4 regions of the Janthinobacterium sp. Ant5-2-1 genome follow, and region 2 is predicted to be linked to each of the others. Evidence: predicted binding sites of a transcription regulator. Region 2 holds the regulator's gene; each other region holds the start of a gene.
The links. The regulator FNR, encoded in region 2, switches genes on or off when oxygen is low (the NO sensors DNR and NnrR bind a similar motif). The targets are predictions, from matches to a motif close to TTGATNNNNATCAA.
Positions count from the first base shown of each region.

Region 1: ASN89_RS26455 (OmpW/AlkL family protein) is a predicted target of FNR. The motif match lies at 1,434-1,447, and genes of this name have one in related genera.
Region 3: ASN89_RS02370 (PAS domain-containing methyl-accepting chemotaxis protein) is a predicted target of FNR. The motif match lies at 2,578-2,591, and genes of this name have one in related genera.
Region 4: ASN89_RS22290 (bacteriohemerythrin) is a predicted target of FNR. The motif match lies at 1,721-1,734, and genes of this name have one in related genera.

Region 1 covers NZ_LNCE01000126.1:195,691-199,749, reverse strand. Annotated here, with positions in the region: gene ASN89_RS26460 (MetQ/NlpA family ABC transporter substrate-binding protein) at 1-673, shown strand, start outside; gene ASN89_RS26455 (OmpW/AlkL family protein) at 751-1,368, opposite strand; gene ASN89_RS26450 (LysR family transcriptional regulator) at 1,515-2,411, opposite strand; gene fur (ferric iron uptake transcriptional regulator) at 2,647-3,087, shown strand; gene ASN89_RS26440 (MerR family transcriptional regulator) at 3,164-3,529, shown strand; gene ASN89_RS26435 (NAD(P)H-dependent oxidoreductase) at 3,589-4,059, shown strand, end outside.
Region 2 covers NZ_LNCE01000049.1:28,396-32,454, reverse strand. Annotated here, with positions in the region: gene ASN89_RS16740 (response regulator) at 1-882, opposite strand, end outside; gene fnr (fumarate/nitrate reduction transcriptional regulator Fnr) at 1,121-1,879, shown strand; gene ASN89_RS16730 (FixH family protein) at 1,883-2,407, opposite strand; gene ccoG (cytochrome c oxidase accessory protein CcoG) at 2,461-3,843, opposite strand; gene ccoP (cytochrome-c oxidase, cbb3-type subunit III) at 3,848-4,059, opposite strand, start outside.
Region 3 covers NZ_LNCE01000008.1:88,217-92,275, forward strand. Annotated here, with positions in the region: gene ASN89_RS02360 (alpha/beta fold hydrolase) at 1-30, shown strand, start outside; gene ASN89_RS02365 (3-hydroxyacyl-CoA dehydrogenase NAD-binding domain-containing protein) at 139-2,226, opposite strand; gene ASN89_RS02370 (PAS domain-containing methyl-accepting chemotaxis protein) at 2,847-4,059, shown strand, end outside.
Region 4 covers NZ_LNCE01000072.1:30,276-34,334, reverse strand. Annotated here, with positions in the region: gene ASN89_RS22300 (PepSY domain-containing protein) at 1-905, shown strand, start outside; gene ASN89_RS29200 (hypothetical protein) at 1,017-1,202, shown strand; gene ASN89_RS29080 (hypothetical protein) at 1,354-1,509, shown strand; gene ASN89_RS22290 (bacteriohemerythrin) at 1,810-2,208, shown strand; gene ASN89_RS22285 (hypothetical protein) at 2,212-3,084, opposite strand; gene ASN89_RS22280 (TonB-dependent siderophore receptor) at 3,422-4,059, shown strand, end outside.

The DNA of each region.
Region 1 (4,059 bases), on a different contig from region 2:
ACAGGGCTACAAGGTCAAGATCGTGGAATTCAACGACTACGTGCAGCCGAACTACGCGCTGGCCGAAGGCTCGCTGGACGCCAACGTGTTCCAGCACATCGTGTATCTGACCAAGTTCGCCACCGATAACAAGCTGCCATTGAGCCCCCTGATCACCGTGCCGACCATGCCGATCGGCCTGTACGGCGGCAAGCAGAAAACGCTGGCCGACGTGAAGAACGGCGCCACCATCACCATGCCGAACGACCCGACCAACCAGGCGCGCGCGCTGGTGATGCTGGCCAAGATGGGCTGGATCAAGCTCAAACCGAACGTCGATCCGCTGCGCGCGTCCGAACGCGACGTGCTGGAAAACCCGAAGAAGCTGAAACTGGTGCCGCTGGAAGCGGCGCAGCTGCCACGTTCGCTGGCGGACGCCGACTACGCTTTCGTCAACGGCAACTTCGCCCTGGCCGCCGGCATGAAGCTGACCTCGGCCCTCGCCGTGGAAAAGATCTCGGACAGCTACATCAACCTGGTCGCCATCCGCACGGCCGACAAGGCCAAGCCATGGGTCAAGGATCTGGAAGCGGCCTACCGCTCGCGCGCCTTCCTCGACGCGACGAACAAATACCTGGCCGGCTATGAAAAGACGGATTACCAGCTGGCGCTGGAAAAAACGCTGAAAAAATAAACGGTACGCTTGAAACGTAAAAAGGACGGCTGTTGCCGTCCTTTTTTTTCGCCCGCGCTACGCGGACATGCCAACACTTAGAAGCGGTAACCGACGCCGACGCCGATCAGGATAGGATCGACCTTGACTTCGCTGGCCTTTGCGCCACCGATGAAGACGTCGCTGCGGATCTGTACTTTCTTGATGTCCAAGTTCAAGGACCAGTTTTTATCCAGCTTGTAGTCGACACCGGCTTGCAGCGAGTAACCCCAGCTGTCGTGCTCCAGGCGGCCGGCGCCGTTCAGCAATTTCACGTCCGAGATATTCGTGTAGTTGATGCCGGCACCCACGTATGGGCTGAACTGTTTTTCCGGCATGAAGTGGTATTGCAACGACAGGGTCGGCGGCAAGTGCTTGAAGGTACCGATATTGTTGCCGTCGAGCTTGACGTCATGCTTTTGCGGGTAGGTCAGGATCAGCTCGGCGGCGATATTCGGGGTAAAGAAGTACGAAATATCGATTTCAGGAATCGTCTTGCTGCTGACCGTCAAACGGTCGGATGCGCCGACGCCACCAACAGGAGCAGATTTATCGGCCGGATCGATGTGCACGGCGCGGGCACGGACCAGCCATGGGCCTTCCTGTGCCATTGCGTTGCTGGCGAATGCGCCGATGGCGGCCAGGACGATTGCTGCTGCAGTTGCGGACTTTTTCATTCTAGTTCCCTCTTTTTGTCGTTAAGTAACGCTGCGAAGTCTAAGAGTGCAGTGCAACAAAAACTTTGATCCACATCAAATAGTGCTAGATGGCATCAATAGAGGGATTTTTTCCTTTGCCCAGATCAAGAAAATGCGGCAGCGCGTCAATTCGCTTCGGCAAACAGGCCGGTGACCCAGTCGGCAAACACGCGCACGCGCGGCGACAGTTGCCGGTGGTGCGGATACAGCACGGACACGGGCAGCGGGTCGGGACGCAAGTCCCGCAGCACTTCCACCAGCTCGCCCGCGTCCAGCGCCTGCTCCAAGTGATAACGGGGCGCCTGGATCAGGCCCATGCCCGCGCGGCAGCAGGCGTGATACGCATCCGCATTGTTGACGGACACCGTGCCCGGCAAGGCCACGCTGTGCCGCTGGCCATCTACCTTGAAATCGAAGGGCCAGACCTTGCCCGTCTGGGCGGAAAAGAAATTGACGGCGCGGTGGCCATCGAGCTGCGCCAGATTCTCCGGCGTGCCGTGCGCGGCCAGGTAGGCGGGGCTGGCGCAGGTAAGCTGTTCGAGCAGCGCCACCCGGCGCGCCACCATCGACGAATCACTCAATTCACCCACGCGCAGCACGCAATCGACGCCTTCGCGCACCAGGTCGACGAGGCGGTCGCCCATGCCGATTTCCAGTTCGATCAAGGGATAACGGGTGCAGAACTGGTCCAGCACGGGCATGACGAAATGCATGGCCAGGGTCGCATGCAAGTCGATGCGCAGCTTGCCGGCCGGCTGCTGCGCCACTGAGGAAAACACGGCTTCCGTTTCTTCCAGGTCCGCCAGCAGGCGCACGCAGCGCAGGTAATACGCCTCGCCATCGGGCGTGGGCGTCACTTGCCGCGTGGTCCTCTGCAGCAAGCGCACGCGCAGCCGCGCTTCGAGTTGCTTGATCGCATGCGTGACGGTGGCCTTCGGATAGCCGAGGTCATGCGCCGCCTGCGTGAAACTGCGCAACTCGACGATGCGCGTAAAGATGCGCATCGCATCAAATCGGTCCATGCCCTGCCCCATTGTTATTCCTTGCTGCACAGTGTAGCGATATCGCTCTTGATTTTGCAATACCAACGGAAGATGCGTACAACGCAATCGGACCTTGCACCGATGTCACTGGTTTGCAGGCCAGCCGGCCAGCATACTATTTCCAGTTCACACGATACAAATGAGAATAGTAATGATTATCATTTGCGATATAATGAATGACCTCGCTAGGCGACTACAAAAAGGAATGGGAGACATGGATATATTGAGGGAACTGCGTGAATCGGGATTGAAAGTCACCATCCCCCGCTTGCGGATTCTGCAGCTGTTTCAAGAAGGCACGATCAAGCACCTGAGTGCGGACGATGTCTACAAACTCTTGCTGGCCGAAAAAATCGACGTGGGCCTGGCCACCATCTACCGCGTGCTGATGCAGTTTGCCGAAGCGGGCATTCTGTTTCGCCGCCACTTCGAATCGGGCCACGCCGTCTTCGAACTGAACGAAGGCCAGCACCACGACCACCTGGTCTGCACCGGTTGCGGCAAGGTCGATGAATTCGTCGATGAAGGCATCGAACTGCGCCAGAACGAGATCGCCGCCGAGCGGGGCTTCGTGCTGCACGAGCACGCGCTGTCGCTGTACGGCACCTGCGCCGAATGTACGGCCAAGAAAGTGCCGCCGCGCAAAGCGTCCTGAGGCAGCGCGCAATCTAGCGCCAAGCGGCCCGCCTGCGCTACACTGCGTGCGCCGCAGTTCTCGACAAAGGAAAGCCATGTACATCGGAGAAATCGCCCGCCTGGCGGGCACCTCGCCCAAGGCCTTGCGCCACTATGAAGCGCTGGGCTTGTTGGGTGACGTGCGCCGCTCGGGCGCCTACAGAGTCTACACGCAGCAAGACCTGGCGCAAGTCAAGCTGATACGCCAGGCGCAGGTCCTGGGCTTCCGCCTGGCCGAACTGCTGCCCGTCCTGGCCGGTGACGATACCGACTGGGCCGCCCTGTCGCAGCACATCGCCGCCAAGCGCGCACAGGTGCAGCAGGATATCGTCCGCCTGCGCCAGCTCGACGCGCAACTGGCCGACATCGACACGGAAATCGGCGACTGCCTGGCGCGCCAGCGTCTGCAACAGGCCGCTTGACTCTGCCACTAGGGACAGGCTTTAGCATGCAAGCTCTTCTTTAACGGACAGCCTGCATCATGACCAAGACGACACCCAAGCGCATTTTGATTATTCTCGGCCACCCGTCCAGCGACAGCTATTGCGCCGCCCTGGCCGAAGCCTACGCCGCCACGGCCCGCAGCGAAGGCCACACCGTGCGCGAACTGCGCCTGGGCCAGCTGGTCTTCGACCAGAACCTGCATGAAGGCTACCGCCAGGTGCAACCGCTGGAAGCGGACTTGCTGGCGGCGCAGGAAGCCATCACCTGGGCCGAACACCTGGTGTTCGCCTACCCGATCTGGTGGGGCGGCGCACCGGCCCTGCTGAAAGGCTTCGTCGACCGCGTCTTCCTGCCCGGTTTTGCCTTCAAGTATCGCCCCGGCAAGGCTTTCCCGGCGCAGTTGCTGTTGGGCCGTACGGCCCAGCTGCTGGTATCGATGGATACGCCGCCCTGGTATTTCCGCTGGATCTACCACATGCCCGGCATCCACCAGCTGCGCAAGACGACC
Region 2 (4,059 bases):
AGCGAGGATGCTCCACAGCACCAGCCGGTACAGCACGCCATCGAACGGCTCGAAGGCGTCAGCCACGGGCAGCGAGGTGGCCAGCAGCCAGTTCACCGATTTCAGGCGCTTGAAGCTGTTGACGGCCGTGATGCCGCGGCTGTTGGTGCTGACCATGCTGCCTTCGCCATCTTCCTTCAGCAACTGGGTGGTCGTCAGGTTGGCGTTCGGCTGACGCGGCTGCAGCAAGCGGCTGGTATCGGGGTGCAGCACGTAGCGCGGCACGGCGCCGCGCGTGAGGATGAAGTAATAGCCGCTCTTGCCGATCTTTTCCGAGCGCAGGCGCCCCAGCAGGTTGTCCTTGTACAGGCGCAGCACGCCGATCACCACGCCGGCCACCTGGCCATCGGCGGCCAGCACGGGCGCCACCATCTGCACGATGGGCATGCCGCTCGATTTGCCGAGCATCGGTTCGGTGATCATGGGCTGGCGCGTGCGCAGGACGGTTTGGAAATACTCGCGTTCGGCAACGTTGATGCCGGCGCGTCCCGCCACTTCCGGCATGTCGGCCACGACGGCGCCCTGCGCGTCGAGCACCAGCACGTCGTCGAACAGCACCAGCATCGAGCGGCGCGAATAGTATTCGCGCAACTGGGCGGGCTGGGCGATCAATTCCGGCGGCTGCTGCCTGGCCGTCAGGGTGACGATCTGCAGCAGCATGCCCAGCTTGTCGTCGAGCTCGGCAGCAGTGCGGCTGATCAGGGATGACTGCTGGCTCAGCAGTACTCGCGTGAAGTCGTCGCGCATGTGCTGCACCTGGATCATGGTGACCAGCGCGATCATGGCGATCGAGGTCAGGCTGGTGGCCAGCGCGACTTTTGCTTTGATGCCGAGAGGCTTCATGATTTCCTTTTCAGTACCGGGCGGCACAGGCGGCAGATAATGCTGTCAGGAATTTTCCTATCAATACCCCAGCTTGGCAAGCGCCGCCGCGCAAATGGCCCTTCCCGCATGGGCTTTTGACGATGTTGCCATATAATTAAAGGCTGGACGTCGTTTATTCGCCGAAATTGCGGTGAAATTGGCACACGGCAACCCTTATGCAGTAAACTTGTTGTTGCATTTTCTAAAAGGTACTGACATGACTGAAGCGCTCCTCACTCCAACCTTGCCCACAGTGAACGTGGAAGCGTTGCGTGCGCGATGCTCGACCTGCAGCATGCATCAATTGTGCCTGCCGATGGGCCTCGATATGGGCGACATGGACAGGCTGGACCAGATCATCGGCCGCCGCCGCAAGGTCGTGCGCGGCGCCTCGCTGTTCCGCATCGGCGACTCGTTCCAGAACCTGTACGCGATCCGTCTGGGGCACTTCAAGACGTACCAGATCAATCCCGGTGGCGAAGAGCAGGTGACGGGTTTCCAGATGGCCGGCGAACTGCTGGGCATGGACGCCATCAGCGCCGACCGCCACCACTGTAATGCGGTGGCGCTGGAAGACAGCGAAGTGTGTGAAATCCCGTTTTCCAGCCTGGAACAATTGCTGGGCAATATGCCGACCCTGCTGCGTCATTTTCACCGCATGATGAGCCAGGAAATCACGCGCGAGCAAAGCGTGATGCTGTTGCTGGGCAATATGCAGGCGACGCAGCGCTTTGCCGCCTTCATCGTCAACCTGGCGTCGCGCTATGAAGCGCGCGGCTATTCGGGCAGCAATTTCCAGTTGCGCATGTCGCGCGAGGAAATCGGCAACTACCTGGGCCTGACCATCGAAAGCGTCAGCCGTTTATTGTCCAAATTCAAGAAGGAGGGCTGGCTGCGCGTCTCGAACCGCGAGATCGAGATCTTGCAGCCGGCCAAGTTAAAAGCCATTACGGCAGGCACGGACGTCTGTAAATAAGGCTTACAGTTCTTCGTCGGCATGCAGCGCGATGCTGCGTTGCACGGGCCAGGTCCAGATGCCGGACAGGCGCCACTCGCGCTTGTCGTTTTCCACCAGCACTTGCCAGCGGCTGCGCTCGAGCATCGGCAGCGCGACCGAGAAATTGCCGGCCGCATCGGGTTGCACCAGCAGCTTGATATCTTTTTCCGGCAAGGTCGCATGCGCCAGGTGCAGCTGCAAAGGAGCCTGATAGGCCTTGCCGAAGCTGTGCACGGAACCGGTCAGGCGCGCTGACGCCACGTCGTATGCCAGGCTCGTATCCATGGCCAGGTCGCTGGCGATCGTGTCGCGCTTCAAATCCTGGTTGATGGCCTTGCCCTGCTTGTAATAATCGCCCACCACCAGCGCGTCGGGCTGCGTAAACGCGATATAGCCCATGAAGCTGCCGACGACCACGGACAGGCCGGGACCGATCATCAGCAGCCATGGCCAGCGATGCTTGTACCACGGTGCAACGCGAGGCTGCAGTTTCAGACTGTCGGACATGGTATTTCTCCTTTTAAACGGCCAGTCCCCGTGCGGGGACCGACCTTCCTGCATTAACGCGGCACGATGAAGACCGCGCTTTCACGCACATGCAGCGACGGGTCGTCCAGCGATTGCAATTCGATCGCAATCTTGTTCGAGCCCTTTTCGCCCACGCCGTGCGGCACGCGCAGGCGGATCGGCCAGCCCAGCGTTTCCGTCGGTTGCAAGGTCACTTCTTCGCGCGTCAGCAAGGTCAGGCCCGGCAAGCCGGTAGCGCTGATCTTGAAATGCTGGCTTTGCTCGGACGTGTTCATGATCTGCAGGCGGTAGACGTTTTCGATCATGCCGTCTTCCACTTCGCGCCCCATCGAACCGCGGTCGCGGATCACGTCCATTTTCAGGGGCGTGCGCAGGGCCAGCGAGGTACATACGGCGATGATGATCAGGGCCAGGATGGAAGTGTAGATCAGGACGCGCGGACGCATGGCGCGCTGGCGTATCTGCTTCGAATTGAAGTTGTTTTCCATCGCATGGTCGGTGCTGTAGCGTATCAGGCCACGCGGCCGCTCGACCTTGTCCATCACGCTGTTGCAGGCATCGACGCAGGCGGCGCAGCCGATGCATTCATACTGCAGGCCGTTGCGGATATCGATGCCGGTCGGACACACCTGCACGCACAGGGTGCAATCGATGCAATCGCCCAGCTTGTCGTTGTTGCCGGCCTTCTTGCTCATGGCGCCGCGTGGTTCGCCGCGCTTGGCATCGTAGGTGATGATCAGGGTGTCCTGGTCGAACATGGCGCTCTGGAAGCGCGCGTAGGGGCACATGTATTTGCACACCTGCTCGCGCAGCCAGCCCGCGTTGCCGTAGGTTGCCAGGCTGTAGAACAAGACCCAGAACCATTCCCAGGGACCGAAATTCAAGGTGGTCACCGACTGCGCCAGTTCCTTGATCGGCGTGAAGTAGCCGACAAAGGTAAAGCCCGTCCACAGGGCGATGGCGCCCCACACCAGGTGCTTGGCCGTCTTCTTGAACGCCTTGCGCACGGAAGGACCCTGCTTGTCGAGGGCCATGCGCGCGCTGCGCGTGCCCTCGATGCGGCGTTCGACCCACAGGAAGATTTCCGTGTATACCGTTTGCGGGCAAGAGAAGCCGCACCACACCCGCCCGGCAATGGCCGTGACGAGGAACAACAAATACGCACAGATGATCAGCAGGGCCGCCAGGTAGATGAAATCCTGGGGCCACAGCACGACGCCGAAAATGTAGAACTTGCGCGTGGTCAAGTCGAACAGCAGGGCTTGCCTGCCGTTCCAGGTCAACCACGGCAAGCCGTAGAACGCGAGCTGGGTAAGCCATACGCATACCCATCGCCAGGTAGCGTAGCGTCCTTTGGCCTCGCGAGGGTAGATTTGCTCGCGGGCCGCATACATCTTGATGACTTGAGGTTCCATTACATCATTTCACGGGCGTCTGGGGATTCGACAGGCTCCAGACATACGCCGACAGCACGTGCACCTTGGATTCGCCGAGGAAATCGCTGAAGGCCGGCATGGTGTTGCTGCGTCCCTTGCGTACGGTTTCCATGATGGTATCGGCGCTGCCGCCGTACAGCCAGACCTTGTCCGTCAGGTTCGGTGCGCCCAGCATCTGGTTACCCTTTGCATCGG
Region 3 (4,059 bases), on a different contig from region 2:
GCGATCAAGATGGTGGCGAAGAAGAAGTAGTGGCGTCGGATTACGCGGCGATTGAACCCCTTGTCGACGCGTACGTCGGATTAGCGTGGCGAAGCCGCGCGTAATCCGACAATATCGGGCGTCAACGGCAGCGCCGGATCAGCTATTGAACCCCTTGCCCTCGCCCGCCAGTTTCACCAGCAGCGGCGCCGGCGTCCACGCCTCGCCGTGGCGGCCTTTCGCGTAGCCGGCAATCGTGTCAAGCACGTTCGGCAAGCCGACCGTGTCCGCGTAGAACATGGGGCCGCCGCGGAACAGCGGGAAGCCGTAGCCCGTCAAATACACCATGTCGATGTCCGAGGCGCGCAGGGCGATGCCCTCTTCCAGGATGCGCGCGCCCTCGTTGACGAGCGCATACACGAGGCGTTCGACGATTTCCTGGTCGCTGATCTTGCGCCGCGCCACGCCGATGTCGGCGGAGTGCTGGATAATCATGGCGTTGACCTGCTCCGACGGATAGGCCTTGCGGTCGCCCGGCTTGTAGTCGTACCAGCCGGCGCCCGTCTTCTGGCCAAACCGCCCCAGTTCGCACAGCAAATCGGCCGTCTTCGAATACGTGACGTCCGGCTTTTCCACGTAGCGGCGCTTGCGGATGGCCCAGCCGATATCGTTGCCGGCCAGGTCGCCCATGCGGAACGGGCCCATGGCGAAGCCGAATTTCTCGACCGCCTTGTCGACCTGTTCCGGCAGACAGCCTTCTTCCAGCAGGAAACCGGCTTGGCGGCTGTATTGCTCGATCATGCGGTTGCCGATGAAACCGTCGCACACGCCCGAGACGACGCCCGTCTTCTTCAGCTTTTTCGACAGGGCCAGCGCCGTGGCCAGCACCTCCTTGCCCGTTTCCTTGCCCCGCACGATTTCCAGCAGCTTCATGACGTTCGCCGGGCTGAAAAAATGCGTGCCGACCACGTCCTGCGGCCGCTGGGTGAATGCGGCGATCTTGTCCAGGTCCAAAGTGGACGTGTTCGAGGCTAGGATGGCGCCCGGCTTCATGACGGCGTCGAGCTGCTTGAAGACGGCTTCCTTGACGCCCAGCTCTTCGAAGACGGCTTCGATGACGATGTCGGCCTGCGCAATGTCGGCATACGCCAACGTGCCGCTGACCAGCGCGATGCGCTGCTCGGCCTTCTCTTGCGTCAGCTTGCCCTTCTTCACCGTGTTTTCATAATTCTTGCGGATCGTGGCCAGGCCCTTGTCCAGCGCTTCCTGCTTCGTTTCCAGCAGCATCACGGGAATGCCCGCGTTGGCAAAGTTCATGGCGATACCGCCGCCCATGGTGCCGGCGCCGACAATGGCCGCGCTGGCGATCGTGCGCACGGGCGTATCGGCCGGCACGTCGGGCACCTTGCTGGCGACGCGTTCGGCAAAGAAGGCGTGGCGCAGGGCTTTCGATTCCGGCGACTGCACCAGCTGCATGAACAGTTCGCGCTCGTACTTCAAGCCGTCGTCGAATTTCATCGTCACGGCGGCGGCCACGGCATCGACGCATTTGAGCGGTGCGGGGAACGGGCCGGACATGGCTTTGACGGTGTTGCGCGAAAACTGCAGGAAAGCTTCGTGGTTCGGGTAGTCGACCTTGCGCTCGCGCACTTTCGGCAGCGGACGCACATCGGCCACTTTCGTGGCGAAGGCCACGGCGGCGGCCAGCAAGTCGGCGCCGGGCGCGATGACTTCGTCGAACAGGGCCGTGCCGGCCAGTTTTTCGGATGCGACGGGCGTGCCCGTAACGATCATGTTCAGGGCCATTTCCAGGCCCAGCACGCGTGGCAGGCGCTGCGTGCCGCCAGCGCCCGGCAAGATGCCGAGTTTGACTTCCGGCAAGGCCATCTGCGCGCCCGGTGCGGCCACGCGGTAGTTGCAACCGAGCGCCAGCTCCAGGCCGCCACCCATGCAGACGCTGTGGATGGCCGCCACGACCGGCTTGGTCGACTGTTCGACGACGTTGATCAGGGTGTGCAGGGTCGGTTCCGTGAGCGCCTTGGGCGAATTGAATTCCTTGATGTCGGCGCCGCCCGAAAAGGCCTTGCCGGCGCCCGTGATGACGATGGCTTTGACGGCCTCGTCCGCCAGCGCCTGGCGGATGCCAGCCACGGCGGCCGTACGCGTCGCCAGGCCCAGGCCATTGACGGGCGGGTTGGCCAGGGTAATGACGGCAACGGCGCCGTTCACTTGATATTCAGCACTCATGTCTCTTCCTTATTGATTTTTACTCAGCGATGAGGTGGTTGCAAGGGATGAAGCTTCACTATACCGCATAAAAGAACGCTCGTATTATTTTTGTCGTGACGCGCCCGGCGCCAGCATGCTACGCCATGGTACAACATCGTTTGCGGAAAGATTCTGCTGCAAGTAGCAAGCTCTTGTAGAAGCTATCACTTGGATATTCATTTAAATAATAAAACAGCAATAATAATAACGATGTTTTATTATGTAAAAGAATGCGTTTGTTATATGCCGGCATGGGGCAATTGCGACAGTTTTTACATTATTTATTCCCGCCCCTTGTTTTTCGCCAGACGCTGGGGAATAATAAAATTATTGATTCAAATCAATACTCTACAATTTATCCACGATAAGGCAAACTGCAGGGCAAACACTGGCGGCCGTTGATTGCGCACATTCTCACCGATTATCACCAGATGCCGGCCCATGCAATAACATTCCCGCCTTATAGGGATAGCAGAAAAAATAATAAAAGCAGCCTTATCGCTCCCATTCCTCTTCTCACCCCCGAAGGAAATACTATGGACGCAGCCAGCCATGTCAGCCACTCCCAGGATCTGGACTTACAAGCGATAAACACTGCATTGAACCGTGTCCAGGCCGTCATCGAATTCGAACTCGACGGCACTATCCTGCATGCGAATGACAATTTCCTGCGTGTCGTCGGCTATAGCCTGGCCGAGGTGCAAGGCAAGCACCATGCCATCTTTTGCGATCCCGAGTACGTCAAAACAGCCGAATACGCCAACTTCTGGGCCAAGCTGGGACGCGGTGAATTCGACCAGGGCGAATACAAGCGCCGCGCCAGGGATGGCCGCGAAGTGTGGATCAACGCTTCCTACAACCCCATCCTCGACGCGGACGGCAAACCGTATAAAGTCATCAAGTTCGCCACCGACATTACGGCAAGCAAGCGCCGCAATGCCGATTACGAAGGCAAGATCGACGCCATCAGCAAGGCGCAGGCCGTGATCGAGTTCCAGCTTGACGGCACCGTCATCCGCGCGAACGACAACTTCCTCAAGTCCGTCGGCTACACCCTGGACGAGATCGCAGGCAAGCACCACCGCATGTTTTGCGAACCCGAGTACGCCAAGAGCGAGGAATACGCGCAATTCTGGCACAAGCTGGGACAAGGCCAGTTCGATGCGGGCGAATACAAGCGCGTCACCAAGGACGGCCGCGAAATCTGGCTCAACGCGTCGTACAACCCCATCTTTGACGCGGAAGGCCGGCCCTTCAAGGTGGTCAAGTTCGCCAGCGACGTGACGGCCCTGAAAAAGCGCAACGCCGAATACGAAGGCAAGGTCAGCGCCATCGGCAAGGCGCAAGCCGTGATCGAATTCGACATGCAGGGCAAGGTGCTGGACGCGAACGACAATTTCCTCGCCGTCATGGACTACGACTTGAGCGATATCCAGGGCGAGCACCACCGCATGTTCTGCGAGCCCGAGTATGCCGGCAGCGCCGAGTACAAGAAATTCTGGCAAAAGCTCAACCGGGGCGAATTCGACGCGGGCCGCTACAAGCGCCTGGGCAACCATGGCAAGGTGGTGTGGATACAGGCCACCTACAACCCCATCCTGGACCTGAACGGCAAGCCGTATAAAGTGGTCAAGTTCGCCATCGACATCACGGACCAGGTGAACCTGGAAAACAGCATCCAGGCCAAGGCCGCCAACGACAGCCGCAAGGTCAATGCCCTGCTCGACTCGGTGGCACGCGCGGCGCAAGGCGACCTGACCTGCAATATCGTGCCCGAAGGCGGCGAGCCGATCGATTTGCTGGCCGGCGGCA
Region 4 (4,059 bases), on a different contig from region 2:
TGTTCCCCCTGATCGAAGTCGACAAGCACGACCCCGCCGCCCTGGCCGACTGGTCCACAGCACTGGCACGCTGCAGCGGCAGCGCCATCGATGCCATCGGCGTGCAGGAAGAAGCGTCTTATGCCGAGTGGCGCCTGGCGCGCCGCGTGCTGCTCAACCCTGGCAGCCTGGGCGGCGAATTGCATGAAATCACCTTGACGGGCCCGGCCGGCGCCACCTGGGAAGCGGGCGCACTGGCCGAAATCATCGCCTGCAATACCGATGGCAGCGATGGCGATGCAGATAATGCCCACCACGCGCCCCGCAGCTATTCGCTCGCTTCCTTGCCATCCGATGGCGAACTGCAATTGCTGGTGCGCCAGGAACGCCATGCGGGCGAGGCAAACCAGGGCCATGGCCTCGCTTCCGGCTGGTTGACCCGTTTCGCCCCGCTGGGCAGCCCCATCCGCCTGCGCCTGCAAGCCAATCCCGCCTTCGCGCCCGCCTTGGTCGACGTGCCCTGCATTTATATCGGTAATGGTTCCGGCCTGGCCGGCCTGCGTGCGCATTTACGCGCGCGCCAGCGGGCGGGGCTGGCCCGCAACTGGCTGCTGTTTGGCGAACGCCAGCAAGCTTTTGACAGCGTCTGCGGCGCGGAGTTGCAAGGCTGGCTCGACGCTGGCCACCTGGCGCGTCTGGACAGGGTCTTTTCGCGCGATGGTGAAACCCGGCAATACGTGCAAGACCGCCTGCGCGCCAACGCGAATGAACTGCGCGACTGGCTGGCGCAAGGCGCCATTGTCTACGTGTGCGGCAGCCTGCAAGGCATGGCCACAGGAATCGATGCTGTACTGCAAGAAGTGCTGGGCCAGGATGGCGTCGACGCCCTGCTGGCGGCCGGACGCTACCGCCGCGACGTGTATTGATCTGGCTCAGCCGATTACCAGCACGGCCCGGCTATGTGGGCAGGCGCACAGTCAGCGCCGCCCATCGGACTAGAGTGTAGGCATTCCCACCCACTGTCTGCGAGGCTAGCCATGAAAAACCCCTGGATGAGCATGTACCTGAGCGCCGCCAACCGCATCGCCAACACGGCGCGCGGCCACGCGACGGCCGCCGTCAAGCGTGAGGCGGCAAAAAATACGCGACAGTTGACGCAAGTGTGGTTCGATTCCTTCCTGCCCGCGGCGGGCAAGCCACGGCGCAGCCGCAAGGCCAAATAGGCCCCTGGCAGCAGGCGAACTGGTGCAGTGCATCACAGCAATAAGTTGAAGTTACGACCAGGTGAACTAAACTGCAAGCATGGTAGTACATAAGGAAGTGACCGGCAGGCGCCGCATCCCCGCGCCGCCGCCGGGACACCGGGAGACGACCATGTTGACGCTCAAAGTGCTGGCCTGCCTTGCCCTGTCGGCCCTGATGCTGGCACCCCTTGTATTGAGGGATACGATGCAGCTATCCGCCGGGCAGCAGTTGCAGGTACCGAATGTCGATGCACAAGCCCTATGGGCCCACTGGCCCAAGCATTAATAATACGGGCGGCTGAGAAAACGCCGCTGGCGGCGTTGCCGTGCCTAGTCGTACATTCGTACTGCCTTCGGCACGGCGCCTTGCCAGCAACGTTTTTCAGCGGCGCTCGGTAGTGACGTTCACATTCAAAAACCGCGTTGTTGCCGGTGGGAATTTGTTTTCTTCACCGATCAGTTTTTCTAGTTTTCCTCAAACGCTCTCCACTACACATTTGATCCAGGTCATGGATTTCTCTCTTCGCTGCGTCCACACTGGAACAGTCCGCTTCGCACCGTGACGGACTTAACCGGGAGCATCGGCATGGGTAAATCGCATTGGAAGGATGAGATGGCGCTGGGTGTTCCCGTCATCGACGAGGCGCATGAGGCGCTGTTTCAGGAGCTGGTGCGGCTGCAGCAGTTGGGCGACCAGCATTTCAGCGTGGCGTTTCGCGAGCTGATTGCGGCCGTCGAACGCGATTTTCGCGAGGAGGAGGATTTGATGGAAGAAATCGCCTTTCCCTCGCTGGCCAACCACCGCGAACAGCATGCCCGTGTGCTCAGCGGCCTGCACCATGCTTGGGCCGCCGTCGATGAAGGCGATCTGGAACAGGGCCGCCATGCGCTGTCGCTCTTGCCGCAATGGCTGATCTTTCACCAGGCCACCATGGACCTGGCCCTGGCGGCGGCGCTGGAACTGGTGCAGCGCCAGCCCAACTAGTTTCTACAGCAGCAACACCGTCGCCTGCTCGGGCATGACCACGCGGTAGTGTCCCGGGTATTTGTCTTCACCGTCGAAAATCTTGCAAAACACGGGCTGGTTGATGTCGTTGACGGCCGCCTCGTTCATGGGCAAGGTGGCGATCAATTGCTCGCCATCCATCAACTGCAAGGCGCTGCCCCGCTCGGCTGCGCAAAAGGCCAGCGATTGCACGTCGCTGGCGAACGGCCGCTTGTACCACGGCGTAATGGCCCGCACGGCGCGCCGGGCGTCGCGCAAGACTTGTCCCACGCGCGTGACGTTCCACGCATCGCGCGCCACGGCGGGCTGCAGGACGATATTCGCCGTCAGCTCGCCCCTGCCCTTGTTCACCAGGAAAGTGCCATCCTGCGCGGCGATGTCATCGTTGAGCGGCACGACAAACACGCCGCCGTCGGACACCTTGATCGGCATGGGCGCGCCATTGCCTTGCAAGGCCACGCGCACGTCGTCGATGGTAGCGCTCAGCTTGGCAGGAATCAGGCGCAGGGCCATGACCACGCTGCCGCTCGACACTTGCCACACTTTCCTGGCCGTCAGATAGCTTTCGCGGTAAGCCGTGAAGCGCACGCGCGGCGCCTTGGCGTCGCTGTTGGCAGTGATCGTCACCGTTTGCGGTGGCAAGTCTTCGTCTGCTGGCACCGGTACCGCTGGCGCTGACGCTGCGGATGTGGCCGGCGCAAGGGGTGGCGATACGGGTGGCGATACGACGGCGGCGGCGGGCGGCACGCTGGCGCTCTGCAGCGGCGCGGGAACAGCCGGCGGCGGCGCGTGTTCCTGGGCCTGGCCCAGCGACACGACACACAACCATCCGGCACAAGCGATCCATGTACGCATGCATTTCTTTCAGTGAGGAAAATATTTTGTCAGCGCCTGCATTATCGCAGAAGGCCAGCCGATGCGCCGCCACTAGCCTGCCCGCACTCCTGCCTGCACTCTTTCGGTGCGTACGCTTGATTATTTGGCAAATATCACTTATATTGATAATGATTCTTATTTACAAAACAAGCAAGAATCGCGCGCCTTTCTTTTCCACTGCCCGACCGCGCCGGGCCTTGCGGTGGAACTGCTATCCAAGCCAGACCACGGGCCAGCGTCACGCCATCCCCCAGCTACTGCGCACCTCGCCAGACGAGATAGGAACACTCACGACTAAAAATATTCCAGGAAAATGATGCAATCAACGACAGTCCTCTCTTCTTCGCGCCAGCCCGCCTTGCGCCCCCTCCCCCATCTGTTACACATCAGCTTGCTCAGCCTTGCCGCCGGCGTGGTTTTGCCCGCACAGGCTGCCGACGCCGCCGCGGCCGACGTCACCATGCCGGCCGTCACCGTACTGGGCCAGTCGACGGCTACGACGGAAGGGACGCAGTCGTACACGGCAGGCGAAGCGCGCAGTGCCACGCGCATGGAGCTGACCCTGCGCGAAACGCCGCAATCGGTCAGCGTCATCACGCGCCAGCTGCTCGACGACTTGGGCGCCGTACGCCTGGACCAGGCGCTGGCGCAGACAACGGGCATCCAGGTGGGCCAGAACGACACGGAACGCACGCGGTTTTATGCGCGCGGCTTCGGCATCAACAATCTCCAGATCGACGGCATGGCGCGCGGCGGCAATGCGCCGCTGCAAGACACGATTTTGTACGACCGCATCGAGGTTGTGCGCGGCGCCACCGGCTTGATGGGCGGCAAGGGCGATCCATCGGCCACCATCAATATGATACGCAAGCGGCCAACGAAAACCTTCCAGGCCAGCGCCGGTCTCATCATGGGCCGCTGGGATGACCAGCGCTTCGAAGCCGACCTGTCAAC